One region of the Halomonas sp. 3F2F genome, then DNA from elsewhere that is predicted to be linked to it. Evidence: predicted binding sites of a transcription regulator. Region 1 holds the regulator's gene; each other region holds the start of a gene.
What was found. The regulator FliA, encoded in region 1, starts transcription of late flagellar genes. The targets are predictions, from matches to a motif close to CTAAAGTTNNNNNNNNNNCNGCCGATA.
Positions count from the first base shown of each region.

Region 2: a site for FliA is predicted at 1,268-1,294, ahead of fliD (flagellar filament capping protein FliD). Genes of this name have one in related genera too.
Region 3: a site for FliA is predicted at 1,151-1,177, ahead of INT21_RS15265 (MbtH family protein). Genes of this name have one in related genera too.
Region 4: a site for FliA is predicted at 862-888, ahead of INT21_RS19090 (DUF4019 domain-containing protein). Genes of this name have one in related genera too.

Region 1 is NZ_JABUZE010000075.1:4,987-7,189, forward strand. Features, by position in the region: gene INT21_RS08755 (flagellar hook protein FlgE) at 1-647, shown strand, start outside; partial or broken gene INT21_RS08760 (flagellar basal body rod protein FlgF) at 690-1,160, shown strand; gene INT21_RS08765 (RNA polymerase sigma factor FliA) at 1,160-1,810, shown strand; partial or broken gene INT21_RS08770 (chemotaxis protein MotA) at 1,850-2,173, shown strand.
Region 2 is NZ_JABUZE010000149.1:1,127-3,329, forward strand. Features, by position in the region: gene fliD (flagellar filament capping protein FliD) at 1-1,143, shown strand, start outside; gene fliD (flagellar filament capping protein FliD) at 1,376-2,203, shown strand, end outside.
Region 3 is NZ_JABUZE010000142.1:40,551-42,753, forward strand. Features, by position in the region: gene INT21_RS15255 (4'-phosphopantetheinyl transferase family protein) at 1-134, opposite strand, end outside; gene INT21_RS15260 (thioesterase II family protein) at 112-852, opposite strand; gene INT21_RS15265 (MbtH family protein) at 842-1,087, opposite strand; gene INT21_RS15270 (DUF4880 domain-containing protein) at 1,314-1,520, opposite strand; gene INT21_RS15275 (RNA polymerase factor sigma-70) at 1,601-2,125, opposite strand.
Region 4 is NZ_JABUZE010000188.1:8,476-10,678, forward strand. Features, by position in the region: gene INT21_RS19085 (YfcC family protein) at 1-762, shown strand, start outside; gene INT21_RS19090 (DUF4019 domain-containing protein) at 933-1,340, shown strand; gene INT21_RS19095 (antibiotic biosynthesis monooxygenase family protein) at 1,432-1,749, shown strand.

The DNA.
Region 1 (2,203 bases):
ATGTGACTGCCGTCACTAACGGGGTAACCAGAGGCAGCTTTACATTGGACTTTACCCAAAGTGGTAGATTGCAAACCAATGCGCAGGGAGTTGTTACGGGTATTGGAGAGAGCGCCAACCCAGGAGGTGCAGTTGTAACTGAAGATCCAGAAACAGATGAAACTCGCGTCACTATTGGTGGCATCCCCGGTGGCGTCGATGCAGCCGCTCTGGATATCCAGTTTAAGTTTAATGGCTCTACTCAGTTTGCCGCAGACTCGTTGCAAAAAGAGCTGAACCAGGATGGCTTCACCTCTGGTGCACTGGCCGGTATTACCGTCACTGAAACAGGCGTTATCCAGCGTAACTTCACCAACGGTGAAACCCGTGCTGCGGGCCAGATTGCGCTAGCCAGTTTCCGTAATGAGGAAGGCCTTCAGCCACTGGGCAACAACTTGTGGGCGGCGACGAATACCTCTGGTTTGGAAAACCTGGGGGCGCCTGGCACCGGTCGTCTGGGTCAGATCCAAGCGGAAGCAGTAGAAGCGTCTAACGTCGACTTGGCCAGCGAGCTGGTAGATACCATTGTGGCGCAGCGTTCTTACCAAGCTAACTCCAACACCATCAGTACCCAGGACGAGCTCCTGCAGACCATTATTAACCTGTAGTCACTCGTAATAATGGCGTGATGCTGCGCTAAGGAGTCAGTTGTGGATCGTATGCTATACACCGCCATGAGCGGCGCCAAACACACAATGGACCAGCAGGCAGTGGTTAGCAATAACCTGTCGAATGTGTCTACCGCAGGCTTTCGCGCTCAGTTGCAAGCTGCGCGTTCAGTCCCGGTAGAGGGCGCTGGGCTACTCGACACGCGGGTATCGGCGGTGACGACCACCCCAGGCACCGATTTTTCGCAGGGCCCTATTGAACGCACGGGTCGAACCCTCGATATCGCGATGCAGGATGATGCCTGGATGGCGGTGCTAGGAGAAGACGGCACTGAGGCGTACACCCGCAGGGGCGACCTGCAGCTGGATAGTGATGGCGTACTGCTTAGTGTTGGGCGTCCGGTAATGGGGGAAGGTGGCCCCATTGCCTTGCCTCAAGGTGCGCAAGTATCCATTGGTGCGGACGGCACCATCAGTGCTATTCCCCAGGGTGAGGGGCCTGCGGCACTGGTATGCCACTGGTAAGACGTCAGGCCTTAACGCTGCAGGTAAGACTACCCGCAAGTATTGAGTTGGATGATCTTATTCAAGCTGGCATGGTGGGTTTATTAGAAGCACTAGGGCGTTTTGATGCGACCCAGGGGGCAACGTTCGCCACGTTTGCAAGCCAGCGTATTCGCGGTGCCATGATGGATGAGCTGCGCACACGTGACTGGTTGCCGCGTAGTGTACGCCGCTCTGCCAGAGCCGTGGATGATGCGGTGCGTCGCCTTGAACAGCAGTTAGGGCGCCCGCCGGAAGAGGGTGAGATCGCGCGTGACCTGGATATGCCGCTTAGTGAGTATCAGCAATTGCTCAACGATACGAACAGTGGCCAGTTGCTGCCCTTTGAAGAACTGGTGGCCGAAGGGGCCGAGTCCGCGAAGGAGGAAGCCACTAACCTGCCCTTCGATCAGTTGTTAGATCAGCAGCAGCGTCAGTCGTTAATTGATGCGATCGATGCCTTACCTGAGCGTGAAAAGCTACTGATGGCGTTGTATTACCAAGAAGAGCTGAACCTTAAAGAAGTCGGGGCGGTGCTGGGTGTGACCGAATCCCGTGTCTCCCAGCTTCACAGCCAAGCGATTAGCAGGCTTCGCGCTCGCTTATATGACACCACCTAACGCCACTATTAATCACGAATAACCGGCGAGGAGCCGTTGATGAACCCATCTACGCTGATCGGTATTTTTGCCAGCATGCTTTTGCTGGTAAGCGTGCTGTTTTTTACTGCAGAGTCGCCAGAAAGCTTTATCAACTTGCCGGGGCTAGCCATTGTGGTAACGGGCACCTTGGCGGCTACCTTTATTAGTTATCCGCTGAAAGAAGTGCTACGCGTGGTGCGCCTGGTGGGATTGGTGTTTCGGCGTGAAAACACCTATGTGCGTGATGATATTAACGAACTGGTTTCCATGGCGCGCCTGTGGTTCAAAGGCGATGTCAGGGCGGTTGAGAAGGAGCTAGAGCACACCCGTAACCCTGATCTTACCCAGCAACAGTGGACACTCGTTTAAGCG
Region 2 (2,203 bases), on a different contig from region 1:
GAAAGCCTTTCCACGAATGTGGGAGGCGATGCCATTACTGCCACGGCAGATGGCGAAGCGCAGCCCGGTAGTTACAATGTCACCGTTGATACACTCGCTACTCGTGGCACGCTGGCTTCCACAGGTGTTGATCAACTGGACGCGCCGCAAACGACCACTGAGCAAACGCTAACCTTCACATTCGGTGATGGGGCCAGTAAAGACGTCACCATCGGTGCGAATAGCAGCCTGGAAGATATTCGCGATGCGATTAATGCCAGTGAGGATTCAGGCGTTAACGCCACCATTGTGAACGACGGCACCAACTACCGGCTGGCGCTTAGTTCCAGCGAAACCGGTGCGGATGCCTCTATTACCGGCTTTAGCTTTTCTGATGCAGGCACAGCGCCCTTCGCCGCCGACACCGATAACACCCTGCAAGCAGGCACCGATGCCGCGTTGACGGTGAATGGCATTGCTATTACCAGCCCTACCAATCAGGTTGAAGGGGCGATTCAAGGCGTGACGCTTAACCTTCAAGATGAGGGCGATAGCACCGTGGCAGTCGAGCAGAATACACGCGCTGTTCGTGAAGCGATTACGGGCTTTGTCGATGCCTATAACGACCTCAAGGGCACCATCGGCGCGCTGACCAGTTTCAATTCTGAAACCGGTGCTGCGGGTGATCTGCTAGGTGATGGCACTGTCCGTATCGTTGAGTCTCGCATGCGCAGCGTGCTCAGCGGTGGCGTGGAAGGCGAATTTTCCATGCTCAGCGATATCGGCATTTCTTTACAGCGCGATGGCACGCTTGAAGTTGATAGCGACAAGCTTGATAACGCCATTGCCAATAATCAGGAGGCACTTTCAACCTTCTTTGCTGGCGATGCGGATGAGTCAGGCATGGCGGGGCAGCTTAACACCACAATAGAGCAGCTGCTTAGTTCCAACGGCAGAGTGTCGGGGGCGATTAGCGGTGCGGAAAGCCTCAAAGAATCTCTGGGTGAGCGCTATCTGAATATGGAGCAGTCTATTGAGCAGACCATTTCCCGCTATCGCACTCAATTCGGCCAGTTAGACGGCATGATTGCCCAGATGAACCAAACCAGCAACTATTTAACCCAGCAGTTTGATGCCCTTGACGCTCAGCTTGGGCGTAAATAGTCGCTAAAGTAATTTGGTGGTTGTTGAACGCCTACGCTAACGCCTGCTTCCTGCAGGCGTTTTCATTAGAAAATTCTCATTTCTAGTAAAAAAGTATGAAAATCGGCGAAAGCGCGAAAAGGCGCTAAAGTTGTGCGCTTTTCTGCCGATAGCAGTGCTATTAAATAAACGGGCGTGCGCATGCGTGCCTGGGTCTTGTGGTTTAGCCTTTTGCACTGAGGAATACCCCCGCATGGCGACGATAACCTCTCTTGGCGTTGGTTCTGGCCTTGATCTCACTGGTTTGCTTGATCAGCTTCAAGCGGCTGAGCGAGGCAAACTCGCGCCGATTACGCTTCAAAAGAAACAGCAGCAGGCGAAAATTTCTGCTTTCGGTCAACTTCAAACGTCGCTGAACTCGTTTCAAGATGCGGTCGCCAAAATCAATGACCCCAAGCTCTACCAAAGCCTTTCCGCCAATGTGCGTGGCGATGCCATTAAAGCGACTGCTGCCGCTGATGCGCTGCCGGGCAGCTACCGGGTAGAGGTCAGCCAGTTGGCCACCTCTGGTACGCTGGCCTCAAACCGCGTGGCAGAGCGGGACGCCGCCCTGGATCTACAAGGGGCCACCGCAATGCAGCTGACCTTTGGCGATGGGGAGAGCGTCGATATCAACATCGCAGAAGGCAGTAGCCTTGCAGATATTCGTGATGCCATTAACGCTGATAAAGAAGCTGGTGTTAACGCCACGATTATCAATGATGGCACGGGCTACCGGCTGGCACTTAGCTCTAAAACCACTGGCGCAGACGCTTCTATTGAAAGCTTTAGCTTTGTTGATACCAATGGCGCCGTGCTCCCCGGCCCCTTTGCTGAAGATGCGCTAACAAAACGCCCAGGTGAAAATGCCGCGCTTACGGTTAATGGCATTGCGATTAGTAGTGCAGAAAACAGTGTTGAAGGCGCGATTCAAGGCGTAACGCTAAATCTTGCTGAACTCAATATCGTGGACGGCGAAACGGCTTCCAGCACCATTAATATTGAGCGCGACACGCTAAAGCAGCGCGAAGCGATTAATGGC
Region 3 (2,203 bases), on a different contig from region 1:
CGACACGCACGCTGCCGCTCTGTTTGACTCAGCAACCGATAGTCCTCATCTGCAATAGGGGCCTCCAGATCAAGAGGCAACTGCCAGACCGTGAGCCCCACGGGTAGCGTTTCAGCTAACCGCAGGCGCTGCATAAAGCACCTCCTCTAGGCGCAGGGTCAGTGCCTGTTCGATGGCTGCCACTACTTGCCTTTCCTGCTGGCGAATAAAGAAGTGCCCTCCCTCGAACCAGTTCAAAGAAAACGCCCCGCCCGCTACGCGCTGCCATGCTTCCAAGCGCACTTTCTCAATATCATCAGCAAGGCCCGCTAACACTTTGACGGGATAGTCGAATGGCGCACTACTGCGATAACGGAAACTACGACAGAGGCGATAGTCCGCCGCCAAAACATCAAGCGTGAGACGCATCAGCTCTGGGCTTTCGAATACTTCCTCTGGCGTGCCGCCCTGTTGGCGAAGATCCGCAATCAGGGCCTTATCGTTATCAAGGCCCGCCAAGCGCTCTGAATCACGCATTGAGGGCGCTGCACTACCTGAAGCGAATAGCATCCGTGGCTGAGGGCGCCCCACATCGCGCAAGCGAGCAGCGATGCCATAAGCCAGCAGCGCCCCCATGCTGTGACCAAACAGGGCAAAGTCACCGCGCATCCGCGTTGCCTGCTCTTCGCACAGCTTTACGACCTGAGTTTCGAAGTTGTCGACGAGCGGCTCACCCAAGCGCTCACCCCGCCCCGGCAACTCAACGGGGCACACCTCAATCCACGCTGGCAACTGGCGCTTCCAGCGCAGATACATGGTGGCACTGGCCCCAGCGCAGGGCAGGCAGAGCAGCTTTAGCCGCTTAGCCTGCATTCGCAGGCTCCGCTTCAGCAGCCTGCTGCTCGTCCATCCACTGACGCAGAGAGAGTGGCCGCATATCGGTCCAGGTTTTTTCGACGTACTCTAGGCAGGTTGGCTTATCGCCAAGCACACCGGTATCCGTCCAGCCAGCAGGAATTGCTTTCCACTCAGGCCAGAGGGAGTACTGCTCTTCGTGGTTAACTAACACGCGGAAAACAGCATCTTCACGATCAAAACAGCTTGTCATGGAACTAACCTCATCGTTGACGAAGAAATGAGAAACAAAACGCAATTGCTTCTCATTACATAATGACGAGTGAGGTATATAGAAATTTAATGCGGGGGAGAAAGAAAGTAGGAAAAATAAGCGTGAGGGCAAACGGCTCTAGTGCTTAAAAACATGAAAGCCGTTAAACCATCAAGGAAGAAAACCAGGGGGAACAAAAAAAGAATGGGCAAAAAGCGGTGATTTGTCAGTTGCGCTCATCACTGCGGGGGATCATTCCCGTTAGCAGCCATAGCTGTTCGGCTTCATGAAATACCCTGCGATGCTGAGAAGAAGCCGCTAGCCACGCATGGAGCGCCTCGCGATCAGCATCACTCAACGACTCTTCATGCTCGCGCATCAGCCAATCTAGCGCCACTTGCCAAACGGCATCATCGCCGCTGTCGTTATCCATCGTTACTGTCAAACCTCGCTACTGTTGTTCGTTGACAGTGTAACAAAGCGACCACAAAGAGGGGACGGAACGTAGGCTTACTAATCTGGCAACGTCTGACTTTGTAGCGACTGGCGGCAATGAGTCAATGCATCGCGAATCATAAAGTTAACTAACGTGGTGGAAATACCTAACAAGTGGGCCACTTCCCGCTGCGTATGGCTCCCCGACCGGTAGAGCTCAAAAGCGCGCCGCGTACGCTCGGGCAGCTCGTCCAACGCATCCACCACCTGAGCCAAGGCCTGACGATCAATCGCGATCACCTCTGGAGAGTGTGACGCGTAAGAGGCAGCCTCCCCCTCCTCTTCTTTGGCAAACAGCGTTGACTCAAATGCCGAACGGCGGCAACGGTCAATAGCGAGGTTGCGCACCACACGTGACACGTAGGATATGGGCTGCCTCACCTCAAAAAGCGTGGTTGCTTCTGAAATTTTTAGATAAGCATCCTGCACAACATCATCGGCCTGATCAGCATTGCCCAAGACTCTTGCGGCGACACAGCAGAGCCGGGGCCGCTGATTAACGAAGATATCTTCTAACTCAGCGCTCCAGGTCTGGGTATCCACTGATTGGCCTCCTGCCTTAACTAACACCACAAAATAAATAACAATAATTATTATTTGCGTTAACAAGCAGTAAAGTCA
Region 4 (2,203 bases), on a different contig from region 1:
ACGCTGATGGTTGTTGCGTGCCTGGCTACCTTGACGCTTTTTATCTGCCGTTACGTTGTCAAAATGGACTACCACGATGACAACCCTGCCGAGTTAACCAAGCGTCTCGAAGACTATACGTTGACCCGCCAGAACATCATTACATTAGCCATTTTTATTGCTGGCCTGATTATTATGCTGATCGGTGTGTTTACTCGTGGTTGGTACATCAATGAAATTGCCGCCATGTTCTTGCTGATGGCGATTGTTATTGGACTCACTAACGGCCTGGGAGCCAATGCGCTGGTAAGACAGATGATGGAAGGCGCCTCATCGGTAACCGCCGGTGCCTTAGTGATTGGTGTTGCAGCCTCTATTCAGGTCATCCTTAAAGATGCCCAGATTATCGATACGATTGTTAATTCCCTTAGCTCTCTGGTGGGGGATATGCCTACCGCCGTGGCGGCTGTCGCTTCAAGTGTTATTCAAGGCGTGATTAACCTGTTTATTCCGGGCGGATCGGGCCAAGCATTGGTTACCATGCCGATTTTGATTCCTTTGGCAGACTTAATTGGCATGAGCCGTCAATTAATGATCACGTCATTCCAGGTGGGGGATGGTTTGACTAACCTGATTGTACCAACGTCTGGTGGCACCCTTGCCATGCTGGCGCTAGGCCGGGTCTCTTATGCACAGTGGCTGCGTGTTATTACTCCTTTGTTGGTGCTGGTTTACGTTATGTGCTGGGCAGCGCTGGTATTAGGCTATTACGTGGGTTATTAAGTACTGTCGTTAGGCGGTTAACTGACGGTCGACGCAGCAGTGACGGGGGAGAATCCAGAAGAATTTTCCCCCTTCGTTTTGCTGTTATGTGGTTCGTTCCTAAAGAAATTCGGTCATTGTCCGATAATCACTTAACAGGTAAAAGCCACCAAGCCGTCACAGAGTCTGCCATGCCCAAATCACCTGCTTTCCTTCTTGCTGCGATACTGTTTAGCCTAGTCACCTATACTCAGGCGTTTGCAAATACGGCTGAATCAGCGGCGCTCGCGTGGTTAGAGTCAATTGATAATGGTGAGGTTGAACAAGCCTGGGAGAGCTCATCGCCGCTACTAAAAACGCCGCTATCGCCTAGCATGCTTAGACGCATTATTGAGTTAGCACGTAATGAGTTTGGGCCGGTAGAATCACGTCGACAAGTGCAAGTCTCTCACTACCGATCTATGCCGGGTGCGCCAGATGGCGACTATATGGTTTTTATCTTCCATACTCGGTTTGAAAATAAAGCGAGAGGAATAGAAACCGTAACACCTCATCTTGAAAATGGTGAGTGGCGAGTCAGTGGTTATTATGTTCAATAGTTCTTTATAATAGCTCTTTGTAATAGCGCTTTATAATAGGTATTTGTAAATGACTGATGCCGCACCCGGCGCGTACCAAAGTGGTGATGCTATGCCTAGTATTGCTAACACGCCCGAGCCGCCTTACTACGCCGTTATTTTTACCTCGCAACGCACCGAGATCGATATCGGCTATGACGCAATGGCGGCAAGAATGGTTGAACTTGCAGCACAGCAGCCGGGATTCTTGGGGGTAGAGTCTGCCCGAAATGAAGTGGGTGTGACGGTGTCATACTGGGCTGATTTGGCCTCAATAAAAGCGTGGAAAGCCCACGCTGAGCATCAGGAAGCTCAGCGACTAGGCCATCAGCAGTGGTACCAGCACTTTAAGACGCGCATTGCCAAAGTCGAACGAGATTATGGTATTTAAACTATTAACGCAGCCTAGGTATTATGCCTAGGCTGCGTTTTTTGTTTAATAAGTGCCTGACGGTGACTTCACCCCAGCCCTCCGAGCCGCCCTCGTCATTCCCGCAGGCCCTGCCACTTCGTCATTCCCGCAGGCCCTTAGCGGGAATCCATGTTGATCTGGGTTTTCGGGCTGCTGCAGGCCAAGGTCAAGGTGGATTCCCGATTACCCCACTCGGGAATGACGGTGTGGTGACTCGGGAATGAGGTGCGGTGACTCGGGAATGACGGTGTGGTGACTCGGGAATGAGGTGCGGTGACTCGGGAATGACGGTGTGGTGACTCGGGAATGAGGTGCGGTGACTCGGGAATGACGGTGTGGTGACTCGGGAATGAGGTGCGGTGACTCGGGAATGACGGTGTGGTGACTCTGCCAGTCAGCCTTAACTGACAGGCATTACAGCCTAGGCAGGCTT